2 regions of the Nostoc sp. 2RC genome follow, and region 2 is predicted to be linked to the other one. Evidence: riboswitches for the same ligand, from Rfam matches in the RefSeq annotation. Region 2 holds a riboswitch; the other holds the start of a gene.
The links. Region 2 has a riboswitch for cobalamin ahead of GNE10_RS25415 (DUF1636 family protein). Riboswitches for the same ligand answer to the same signal wherever they lie in the genome.
Positions count from the first base shown of each region.

Region 1 (3,315 bases), on a different contig from region 2:
ATGCTCTGGTTAAAATTCCCAATGCTTGGATACTGCCACTATGACTGATATAAATATAGAAGTGTCCGAAAGTTAGTCCATACCACGAATCTAATTTGACGCTTTGTAAATCAGGAATCGCAACTCCATTCACCATTAGGGCTGGTAAACTTGTCAAACAAAAAACTATGGTGAACATTAACAGCCGAAAATAAACTCTAGCCGGAATTCCGGCATAAATCACTGTCCAAATACTCATCCAAAGCACTATTAAAATTTGTACTAAGGGATGGGTAGCAAGGGAAATAGCAAGGGTAGTAAATGCAAAAATCAGTTTATGTTCTGGTGGCAACCTTCGCAGTCGATTAGTGTAAGCTAACGTATCTATTTGCAGGCTCATTCTTCACGTTTTTGTTGTTGGGAACGTCCTTTATACAACCCAATTGCATAACCAACGACTCCAGCACCCAAAGCCGCTTGCGAAGCAAATAATAAGCTTTCTATTTCCCCACTAGCGGGTTCAAAAAATGATTTAAACCAGGGTTTATATCCAGGTTGTATTTCAGTAATTGCTTTTTCAGCTTTGTCATCGGAACCAGCAAATTCTCCACCGCGTACAAATATTAGTGGTGCAATTGCTAAGGCTAATACAGCTACTACCAATAGCCAGTTACTCAACCCTTTTTTAGACTGATTCATTTCCTTGGGGTTCCCGTTTGATTAATTTCAGCAATTCTAATTCTTGAGGATTATAAGATTGCAACCAGTTCCATACCAATACAGTTAATAGTCCTTCACTAATTGCTAAGGGAACTTGAGTTATAGCAAAAATTCCGGCAAACTTGGTAAATGAAGCGATAAACCCACCAACAGGTGCAGGAAAAGCTAGGGCAAGTTGGATAGAAGTGATAACGTAGGTGAGTAAATCCGCGATCGCAGCTGCCAGAAAAATGGCAATTTTGTCTTTAGCACCAAACTTAATTGTCAAATTATATATCCAATAGGCGGCAAATGGCCCGGCGATCGCCATCGAAAAAGCATTTGCTCCCAGCGTCGTCAAGCCGCCATGCGCCAGTAACAACGCTTGAAACAACAAAACCAAGCTACCCAAAACCGACATAGTCAGGGGGCCAAACAGCACCGCACCTAACCCCGTACCCGTAGGATGAGAACAGCTACCCGTGACGGAGGGGATTTTTAACGCTGACAGCACAAAAGCAAAAGCACCAGCCAAGGCTAGTAGTAGTTTTAATTGCGGGTTAGCTTCGGTAATGCGAGTCAGACTACGCAATCCTAAAATAAAAAACGGTAACGCCACAACCCACCAAAAAATTGCCCACTGCACTGGTAAAAAACCTTCCATAATGTGCATAGCGTAGGCGGGTTTGGCTAAACCAACTACTAAATAAAAACTGATAAATCCCATCAGGCTTAGACTAACTAACGCCCGTTTTTTGTTCATAATCTGTACCTCGCAGATTTATGTAAACCAATTGATTCTAACCGGCGGGCATCCTGACTCATCCATTTTGGGTTCACAGTTGCGGGACAGCGCCGGATTTTCACCGGACTTTCCCCCTTGCGTCCGATGGCTGCTCCCCATCAGAACCGATTGGAGTTAACTATATCACCATTGAGCGGAATGCGTGTTAAAAAAGCATAACGACTTGTGGTGGTTGAGTGTTGACCCTTCGACTTCGCTCAGGGTCAAGGCTGAGCGGAGTCGAAGCCTTGACTGGTGACTGGGCATTGGGCATTGGGCATGGGGCATGGGGGAGGCAGTGCGGTCTTGGGGTCTCCCCAAGTGGAGCAACTGCCGTCATTGGGCATTATTCAATTACTTTTTCCAAAGAAAGTAGTAATTCTTTGACAGTATATGGTTTGGATAAAAACGTATTCACACCGATGTCAGTGACGGCGCTAAGTTTACCATCGGACATTAATCCGCTACTGGCAATAATTTTGACTTCTGGGTTAATTTTTTTTAAGGTACGGATGACAGTTAAACCATCCAAGGAAGGCAGTATGATATCGATTAACACCACACTAATTTTGTCCATATTTTTAGCGTAGAGTGCGATCGCTTCAATGCCATCACTAGCAATTAAGGTCTCATAGTTGTGGGCTTCTAATGAGGATTTAGTAATCTCTTGAATGGCGGCTTCATCATCCACAACTAAAATCAACTCTCCATGTCCTGTTTGAGGAACCGACTCTTCTACCGTTAGTGTTTCCATTCCCGCCACAGCTGGTAAGTAAACTTTAAAGCTAGTGCCATTTCCGATTTCGCTGTAGACGTTGACAAAACCCCCGTGGCTTTTAATGATTCCCAGCACGGTGGAAAGCCCCAACCCCGTACCTTGTCCCACATCTTTTGTGGTAAAAAATGGCTCGAAAATTCTGTCTAAGATTTCCCCAGGAATGCCGACTCCATTATCACAGACAGTAATCACTGTGTAAGGGCCGACTTTGGCTTCCAGGTTCATCCGCGCATAATTTTCGTCAACAAACAGATTTTCTCCAGAGATTCTCAAATTACCGCCATTGGGCATAGCATCACGAGCATTAACGCACAGATTCATCAATACTTGATGCAGTTGGGTACTGTCTCCAGAAACCATCCATAAATCCTGCGGTATGTCAACGCTAACTTCTATGGATTTGGGAAATGTTTCTTTGAGAATTTTGGCAAGTTCTACAATTAAGTGCCTGAGTTGCAAAGTAATGTGTTTTCCCTCCACACCACGTGCAAAAGATAGCACCTGTTTCACTAAATCAGCTCCACGTTTAGCGTTGATTTCCAAAATCTCCAATAAATGACGAGTTCGTTCATCAGCATCGGGAAATTTCAGCGGTAATAGTTGCGCTCCTGCCAAAATCGGCGTCAAAATGTTGTTTAGGTCATGGGCAATGCCACTAGCTAATGTGCCGATGCTTTCCAAACGTTGAGCGCGAAACAATTGGGCTTCTAAATGTTTTTTCTCAGTAATATCTGTGTCAACGCTCAAAATTGATTTGGGCTTTCCCTCTTCATCAGATACTAAACTCCAACGACTAGCAACAAGGACTTCTTTACCAGTTTTTGTAATTTTAGTTAACTCGCCTTGCCATTTACCTTTACTAATAACTTCTAAAAGAGCCGCTTCGATTTCCGGTGAAGGTTCGTTAAACAAAAGCTCGGTGACACTTTTCCCCTTTACCTCTGTAGCCCGCCAACCGTAAAGTGTTTCTGCGCCTTTGTTCCAGAATAAAATCTGATTGTCTAAATCTCGCACGCAAATAGCATCTGTTGTGACATCAAGTAATGCAGCCTGTTCTTTGATTTTTTCCTGGGCT
Region 1 is NZ_JACKZU010000356.1:1,656-4,970, reverse strand. It holds gene cbiQ (cobalt ECF transporter T component CbiQ) at 1-379, opposite strand, end outside; gene GNE10_RS28240 (energy-coupling factor ABC transporter substrate-binding protein) at 376-678, opposite strand; gene GNE10_RS28235 (energy-coupling factor ABC transporter permease) at 665-1,441, opposite strand; cobalamin riboswitch at 1,467-1,607, opposite strand; gene GNE10_RS28230 (response regulator) at 1,809-3,315, opposite strand, start outside.
Region 1: it holds a riboswitch for cobalamin, as region 2 does, so the genes downstream of both, GNE10_RS28235 (energy-coupling factor ABC transporter permease) here and GNE10_RS25415 (DUF1636 family protein) in region 2, are expected to answer to the same signal.

Region 2 (9,095 bases):
CTGACTTCGATGTCTAAACCTGTATTTTCTACAGCTGATTTTAGTGCATCAAATGTTGGTTGCCATTTCCGGGAAGGAAGACAGCGAGTAGAAGTACAAACGGAAATATAGGAATGTTTGAGAGGATTTTTAGTAAAGGGTATGGGTTGTTTACCTAATACATAAATATCTCTTAAATCTTCATAAAGTGCTAATTTTGCTAGATTTGGTTTACCCTCTGGTAATAAATTTTCTCCATCCACTAAAGGGTTAGGTAATAAAATTGTCATCAATTGCTCATTCGCACCATTCCAAAACTGAATTCCCCAACTTCTAGGACTTTCTTCTGCATTAAATCGCCGATAAAAAGCCGCACGACTAACTAAACGCTGTTTCCTCACTTCCACAGGAGTCTTACACAAAGGGCCGCCAAAATTAGTATCAATACACAAGTGCAAATGCCAACCTTCAGCCGCCACCGTCAAATAGCCATCATAGAGAATACAAAGCTTTGGTGGTGCATGAAATTCCAATTCTAAGACGCTACCTTGAACAATATGACCAACACCAACCTGCTGCCAATTCTGTTCAAATAAAGTATATAATAATGATGCTAAAACATCACTTTTACAATCAAAATATTCATACTCAACAAACCCTCCCGTCGCTAAATCTTCCCGCACCACCTCATTAACTGGTGTCACCCAACAATTAAACTCACTCATTTCTAAATCTCCTTTGCGTCTTTGTGTGAGACAATTCTTTTTCTTAAAACCTAGAACTCAAACCCACCTGAAAAACCCTCCCTCCATCAGGAAAACCAGGAAACAACTGATAACGCTGGTTAAACAAATTATCTAAGCTACCAGTTAAAATCAAATTATCACTAATCGGTACACGCATTTTGAAATCAAAAGTAGTGTAACCAGGTAAAAACTCTGTATTAGTATTATTAGTGGGATATCCATTTAAAGAATTCATCAACACACCAAAATACCAACCTTGGGGATTTTCATAAGACACACCTAAATTTAATTTATCCGCACCTGCAAACCGTAATTCTTTATCAATTTCTGTGGGGTTAGCACTTTCCAAAATACGCGGATCGTTAGCTGTGTAGTTAACAAAAGCATAGACATTCCTTGCTAATTGTAAGTTTAACGAAGCTTCAATTCCTGTAGTTTGTACTAACCCGATATTTTCCCAAGTTCCTGTATTTCCATTCACAGGCGGAATTAAGGTTTTAAAGGCAATTGTATCGGAAATTCTATTACTAAAAAATGTCAGCCTCAACAAGCCAATATTACCTAATTTTTGGTCAATACCTACATCAAAACTATCACCTTTTTCTGGTTTGAGATCGGGATTGCCAATATTAGTAGGATTGTTGTTAAATAAATTGGCGATCGCGGGAGCGCGAAAATTTTTGATATAATTCGCTCTGAGTGTAGTTGTATTGGAAACCGCTAGTTTTGCTCCTACTGACGGTGAGGTAAATGAACCATTGACTAAGCTACTAAAATCTTGTCTGACTCCTAAATTCACACTCAAACTAGGAGAAAAATTAATTTCATATTTACCAAAAATCGCCCCCTGACCTACGGCATCATCATAATTTTCTCTGCTGATATTTGTACTATAACTAAATGTGGTGTTGCGTACATTGGTATTTCGATAATCAAAGCCATAAACTAAAGTCTGATTTTTGCCAACATTCCAATTATGGGTGAGTTGAATACCATAGGAATCCTGTTTTGTATCAAAGCGGTTTTGAGAGGTAATTGCCCCGCTACGGTTATCAAAACGAGTGTTGAAAAAATCAGCGTAAACCCTAGTTGTTAACAACGAATCATTGCCGTTGCCTAATTGAGAATTCCAAGTTAAATCCGTGAAAACTTGGTCTGTGTATTTGCGATTATTGTCTGTGAGAGAGTTAAAAAATCCCTGTCCAAATTGCGGTAAAGGAATGGGTACGCCTCCTGGTACTCCCTGTTGTTTGCCTAAATATAAAGTTGAGAGGCTTAAGGTATTACGTTTTCCTAAATTTGCTTCTACTTTGACATTAAAATTGTTGTAGAGTACATCATTATTTGTTCTCGTTCCTTGAAAGTTAGCTTCAGGAATAGCAAAGGGATAATTATTTTGTGCTTGGGTACGGTTATAACCAACTACCCAAGATATATCACCAGATTTCCCACTATTTTGAATACTTTGTTGGTTGAGTCCATAAGCACCAATGTTGACTTTGGTTTCTGTGGTGATTTTCTCTGTAGGACGACGGGTAACAATATTAATTACCCCTCCGATTGCATCTGAACCATAAAGTGTTGAACCGCCTCCGGGTAACACTTCGACTCTTTCAATATTGTTAGTGGTAAATTCTGCAAGGTCAAAACCACCACTACCAAGATTATTAATTGGTCTACCATCCAATAAGATTAATACTTGACCAGTATTAGAACCGCGAATAAATTGACCGCTTAAAGCATTTACTTCTGTCCCAACCGTACCGTCACCCAAGATACCAGGGAGAAATCGCAGTGCTTCTCTGACTGTTTTTACACCCTGCGCTTCCATTTCTTCAGTAGTGATGACATACACCTGACGAGTGGAATCTTTTACTGTCCCTTCCCGACGAAAGGGTGAATAAACAGGTTCATTGAGTAGTTTGTAAATAACTGTGAGTTCAATATCTGGTTCTTTTTCTTGTGCTTGGCCTATTGATTGATTCAATGTCTTTTTTGGTGTTTTAGCTGAACCACCAGATGTGGGTGTAACTTCTGTGGCGATGATGCTGGAATTTTCCCATAACATCCCTACAGTGATGGCCAAACTAGAAACGATAAGTTGAGTTCCCCATCTGGCAATAAATTCAGTACGGATACACATTGGTATTTAAGTCACCTGTATCACTAAAAGTTGGTTGCAAGCAAATATTTGAGCTTTTTCGGAAAAAACTCTCAGCCAGGAAAAAATGATAATGATTACGATTGATAGAGTGCTATTTACAAGCTAGTTCCCAAATTTCTAGTCGGGACTTTAGGGACTTCCAAGTAAAAAAATATTCCACAGAAGACTGTTGACGGTTGACAGTCAGCAGTCAGCAGTCAACAACCCCAAGCGCAATAATTGATTTTTTGGAGTTATATCATGTCCGGTAAATTACTTGTGATATGTCATTGCGAGTGCAACGAAGTGGAACGACGCAATCGCAAGGATTCTGGGATTACTTCACTTCGCTATCGCTACGTACCCTTCTCTTCTCTACGAGACGCTACGCGTAGCTTGCTTCCACGAAGTGGTACGTAATGACAAGCATTTAGCCGGACTTGATATTACCTTAGTGTTGAGAGTGTTGAAAACTAAAGTCCTGACTAGGAACTTGATGGACTACTGATAATCAGTTAACAGCAATCTATGTTTAATTTTCCCCACTTACTTAGGGGTGGTATTTTTGCTAAGATACCTCTTTTTAAAGGTGCTGGACGTTCTGACCAAGGAAGTAAACCATTAGGATTGTCGTAGTATTGAGTGGCACATTGCAGTATGGCGGATGCACTATCATTAACTGCTAAATTCCCAAAAAGATAGGTGAATTTTTCTTCTCCTTGTAAGGCGATAACGCAAGCATGGTTGCAAGCACTCATACATTCAACTCCTTGAATGAAGAATTGATTTTGCAATTCCCAATCTTGTGCAAGTTGTTGGAGTTGTTGTAATAATTGCTGTCCGCCACTCTCACCAACAGGTTTGCCATCTTGCCATACACTGGCGCAGGTTGTACAGACAAATAGAGTATGTTGCTTTTTGTTCATTAATTTTCAAGCCTTGGGGATTGATACGACGAATTAGCCTCACGCATACTGCAAGCGGGAGACTCCTAACTTGCGGTAAGTGTAGGCGCAAAGTTAGCTATGGGTGGGGATAACGTAAATATGCAAAAGTTAGAGGAAGATACAACTGAGTTTTTAGCGTTGTATCTATAACCTTCTGCCTAAGTATTGATATGTGCGAAAAATTTTTACAATCTCATAGAAATTTGTAGCGCGTAATCTATGTCTGAGACTATGAGACAGTAATCTTGATTAATAGAAAGAGTATTGATGAGATTATTCACCTGTACCTCGCAGATGGGAGTTTGTAGGACTTTCGGCGGGCATTCTGACTTTAAAGCATAAGCTTCATTACAGCTGCGGGACAGCGCCGGATTTACACTGGACTTTCCCCGTTACCTCTGATGGCTGCTCCCCACCAGAACCGAATTGGTATTGAGTAGATATTACCACAGCAATAAGCTAAATTGCAGCTGCTATTTAAAACGTAAAGTAATCTACAGTGTATTAAAATCAGCAGAGGTTGGGGCGATCGCGGTTCGTGCAGGCACAACTCAGATGAACCTATCCCATTAACAAATTATTTGAAATTGCCATAAGTAAGGTGAGGTTCTGCGGAAAAAACAACTTAGGAATAACTAAGCGATCGCCCTTCTGCTTTATACTACAATCAATGCCCAATAAATTTTGAGTGAGGAGTACTAGGTATTGGGAGGAATTGAGGACGGGGATTTGAAAGAGCAGTATTCCTGGCACTAGTAGTTCGCTTTCGTGACTTAGCTCTTTAAAGGGGAAAGGGCAAAGGGCAAAGGGCAAAGGGCAAAGGGCAAAGGTTTTACATCCGTCACAAGCGCATTTTTGGGTTGCCAGACTACTATTGTATTAATTTTGCTAAGTAAATTAATTTTTCAATTGTTCCCAATGCTACAACGCCCATTCCTCCTGGACTCCAGCGTAACAAATCGGCAAATCCTGGGCGCTAGTCATTGAAAACCAACTTTTTCGTGAAATATTCAAGCATTACTCCTGGTTTTAGGTGCATCTATGAAAAAATTAATTAAAGGTTTGCGCGAATTTAAAAGTAGTTACTTTCCCGCTAACGAAGAACTATTTGAACAACTTTCTCACGGTCAAAAGCCGAGAGTACTATTTATTACTTGTTCTGATTCGCGCATCGATCCCAACTTGATTACACAAGCTGGATTAGGAGAGTTATTTGTTATTCGCAATGCAGGCAACATTATTCCACCATATGGTGCGACTAATGGCGGTGAAGGAGCAACAATTGAATATGCTATTCAAGCCTTAGATATTCAACAAATTATTATCTGTGGTCACTCGCATTGTGGTGCGATGAAAGGCTTAATGAAATTAGACAGCTTACGGGTAGAAATGCCCCTTGTACATGACTGGCTCAAGTATGCAGAGGCAACGCGACGATTAGTAAAAGATAATTACAGCAACTACGAAGGCGAAGATCTCTTAGAAATAATTATTGCTGAAAATGTACTCACCCAAATCGAAAATTTACGCACTTATCCAGTGATTCGCTCCAAACTCCACCAAGGACAAATAAGTATTTATGCTTGGATTTATCAAATCGAGACAGGAGAAGTTTTAACATACGACGCACAAAAGCACGCTTATGTCTTGCTGCTGAATCAGCCTTCTCCATCACAGATAGATGAGAGGTTATCTAGCCCACCTTTTACCAGCAATGGTGAAAGACCTTTCACTAAAAATCAACAACAGGCATTTCAATCTTTTCACAAACCACCAATTTCTACAGATACAGGGTTTCCAATGACAGTACTTTCTCCAGAACAAATGGAGCGAATTTATCGAGGCTCCACAACAAAGTAAAAATATATAGCAATCCTATTTTCAGTTGTGAATAATATCGGTGTTCACTGTTGACTGGGGAGATAGTGATTGGGTGAAAAGTTTTGTTGTGTCTAAGTTTTATCTTCTGTTAATGTCCTAACCGCGTTGGCTATTGCCATAACAGCTATGCTAGTGTAATTATGCTTTTTTAGCGTGGATTGGCTTACTTACACATAGCATGGCTGAGTTTTCCCCACTTTCCTCTTTTTTAATCTTCTGCGTTCTGCCTGCTATCTCCTGCGTTCTGCGATGTTACACCCAGCAGCGACTTGATATAAAGATTGAATTGTGAGTCCGTCACTGGGGTATTCCACTACAGCAAAATTACATGTTACCTGAAAGCGATCGCCATCCACAGCTGTGAATATTTGCTGGCGTAAGGTACTTAAAATTTCACTCAAACGATGATTGATTTCTGGTTTTGTCAATCCAGAAATTCCCACTACAAAATCTCCATTACCCCAATAACCTAACACTTCCCCACTGCAAAATGCTGATTGAAATAAACGACTCCATCTTTGTAATACTTGGTTACCAAGTTCGTGACCATATTTAATATTAATTTGACGTAAATCATTCACACTCAAAATTGCCAAACAAAAAGATTGCTGATTTTTCTGGGCTTGAGTAATCAGGTGTTCTAAATTGCGGCGAGACTGGAATTGATTTGCTAGTCCAGTTAAAGAATCTTTTGTAGAAAGAGATTGAAGTAAACGACTACGTTCTAAACGGTGGGTAATACGTGCTAATAATTCGGCTCCAACAACCGGTTTAATTACATAATCATCTCCTCCCACAGCAAACACTTGCTGTACAATTTTGATTTCTCGATGAGCAGTGAGAAACACAATCGGTAATTCTTGCCATTGGGGATCGGTACGAACTGCTTGGCAAAGCTCAATACCATTGATTTGGGGCATATCTACATCTAAAATCAACAAATCTGGTGTAGTGGATTGCAGTATCTCCCAAAAACGCAGGGGATTGTCCAATGCTGTCATCCGCATACCCCAAGGCTCTAACATAGGGCGCAGTGCTGCTAAAATCAACGGATCGTCATCTACTGCCAATACATTAATCCGTAAAGAGCGAGTACGTTGTAATAGCTGAGACGAAACATTCCACACCTGAGCAGCTGTTACAGGTTTGGCTAAAAAACCCCGCGCCCCAGACTGAGCAAAAGTTACGCGTTCCACTAAATCATCATTCCCAGCCAGCACCAGTACGGGTACTGGTGGAGTACGAGTTGCTAATTCTGATAGTAGTGCTAAACTTTCTTGACGCCGTCCTACTTCATCTACATTTAGTACTACTAAATCTGGGGATGTGGTTTGCAAAAAGTTTTTTGCATGTTCTAAGTTTGTAATTTGTTGCCAACACATTCCCATGCATTCAACGAGTTGTTGCAACTGAGAACCGAGTTGGAGATTGGGGTCAATTAATATTAGTTGATTACAAATTTCTTGGGCGATGGGCGTAGTAGTTTGATTATCTACCTTTTGCGCCATTTGATTAATTATTTTGCCCAAATTTTCAATTAGTGAGAGCAATTGCCGCTTTTCACTTGAAGACAAATTGCCATCTTTTCCTAAAATTTGTTCAATTTCCCGCGCTATTTGAGTGCCATTGTCTTGTTCAAACATCCCCAAAACACCAGCTAATTTATGCGCCTCTCGTTCTGCGGATTTGTATAACTGGGCATTGGGCATTGATTTGTGAGTAAGTGCGGCTGCTAATTCTTCCAGTACCGCCAACCGTTGCATCATCAACCCTTCATATTGTTTCCACAAACCACCCATTGCTTGCTGAAACTGCTCCTCAACTTGAGGACTTGCAACTTGCGATTTCTGCTCCTTAGTTTCTGTTAAGAGTTCCTTGTTCCCTGTTCCCCCGACTTTCAAGCGATATCCCAAACCATAAACGTTTTCAATCCAATCTACTGCTCCGGCTGCTTTTAACTTTTGTCGTAAGTATTTGATGTGTGATTTTACGGTTTCCTCTTGGGGTGGGTCGTCAAAAGTCCACAAATGCTCAATAATATCTCCACGACTAAAAACACGCGAAGGATTCCTCAGAAATAACTCCAGTAAACTGTATTCTTTGGCGGTTAATTCTATGAGTTTGTTGTGATATGTGACTTCGCAACTACTAGGATCTAGTTGTAATCCGCCTACTTCTAGTATCGGGGTAATGGGGCGATCGCTCCGACGCAACAGCGCCCGTATCCTGGCTTGCAGTTCCCCCAAATCCAAAGGCTTGATGAGATAATCGTCTGCACCTGCATCAAGTCCCTGAATTCGTTCTCTAGTACCATCTTTGGCTGTCATTAACAAAATTGGAGTAAAACATCCACCGGAACGTAATCGCTGACACAATGTAATTCCGTCCAGTTTCGGCAATCCTACATCTATGAGCAGCAGATCGTAATTGGCATTTTGGGTGTATTCCCACCCCATTTGCCCGTCTTGCGCCACATCGACAATATAGTGTTGTTTAGTCAGAGACTTCAACAAGACACTTGCTAAAACTTCCTCATCTTCGATTAGCAAGATTCTCATCGCACCTGCCCAATATATAACTTGCTACCTTCCCCAAAAAAGATAGTAGACTAAATAGTTAATTTTCTACAACAAAAAAATATAAATAAATAATTTACAGCCAACCATCAACAGCCAACACAAAAAAATTTGCTGTCTTAGATGCAAAGGTGGCTTATGAGTTATGGTCACACTTCTTTTGAAGGTCGGGCTATGAACCCGGTTTTGATTCCACGCTGGAATCCTGCGCGTTCATAGAAGCGCAATGTATCTTCGCTTTTTGAGCTAGTTAGAAGCATTACTTTGTAACACTTTTGCTGCCATGCCAAATCCAAAGCATAATGCAGCACCCGCGTAGCAAATCCCTGTCGGCGATAATTGGAGTGGGTGACAACATTTTCAATAATGCCGTATGGACGTGCGCCGCGTGTCAAGTTGGGAATAATGGTTAAGTTACACGTAGCGACTAACTCACCACCAATGTCGGCAACTATGTAATACAAATGGCTATCGCTCAGAATTTTATTCCAGATAGACTCTAACACGTCGTCAGCAGGTAGAGGTGCATCAACAGGATTGAGATGTTGATACAACGCCAGAAGTTGCTGAAGTTCCTCACGTGCAATTAAGCGAACGTCGATTACGGGTTTAGACAAAGCTGTAGTTCGGTAATTATACCAAAAACTTTTTTGGTGTTTTGGGAAATGGATAAAAGATGAATTTCAACCTTTCCCATTTAACCGAAAGTATTGGAACTGTTATTTTATTGAATATTAAACATCAGTCATCAGATATTAGCAAATGCCCAATGTCCAATGCCCAATGCCCTATACCCAATAACTAATAGACTTCTAAGAGAAGT
Region 2 is NZ_JACKZU010000288.1:1,389-10,483, forward strand. It holds gene GNE10_RS25400 (ferredoxin) at 1-704, opposite strand, end outside; gene GNE10_RS25405 (TonB-dependent siderophore receptor) at 748-2,862, opposite strand; gene GNE10_RS25410 (hypothetical protein) at 3,130-3,288, shown strand; gene GNE10_RS25415 (DUF1636 family protein) at 3,384-3,794, opposite strand; cobalamin riboswitch at 4,113-4,256, opposite strand; gene GNE10_RS25420 (carbonic anhydrase) at 4,857-5,675, shown strand; gene GNE10_RS25425 (response regulator) at 5,927-8,254, opposite strand; gene GNE10_RS25430 (GNAT family N-acetyltransferase) at 8,422-8,889, opposite strand.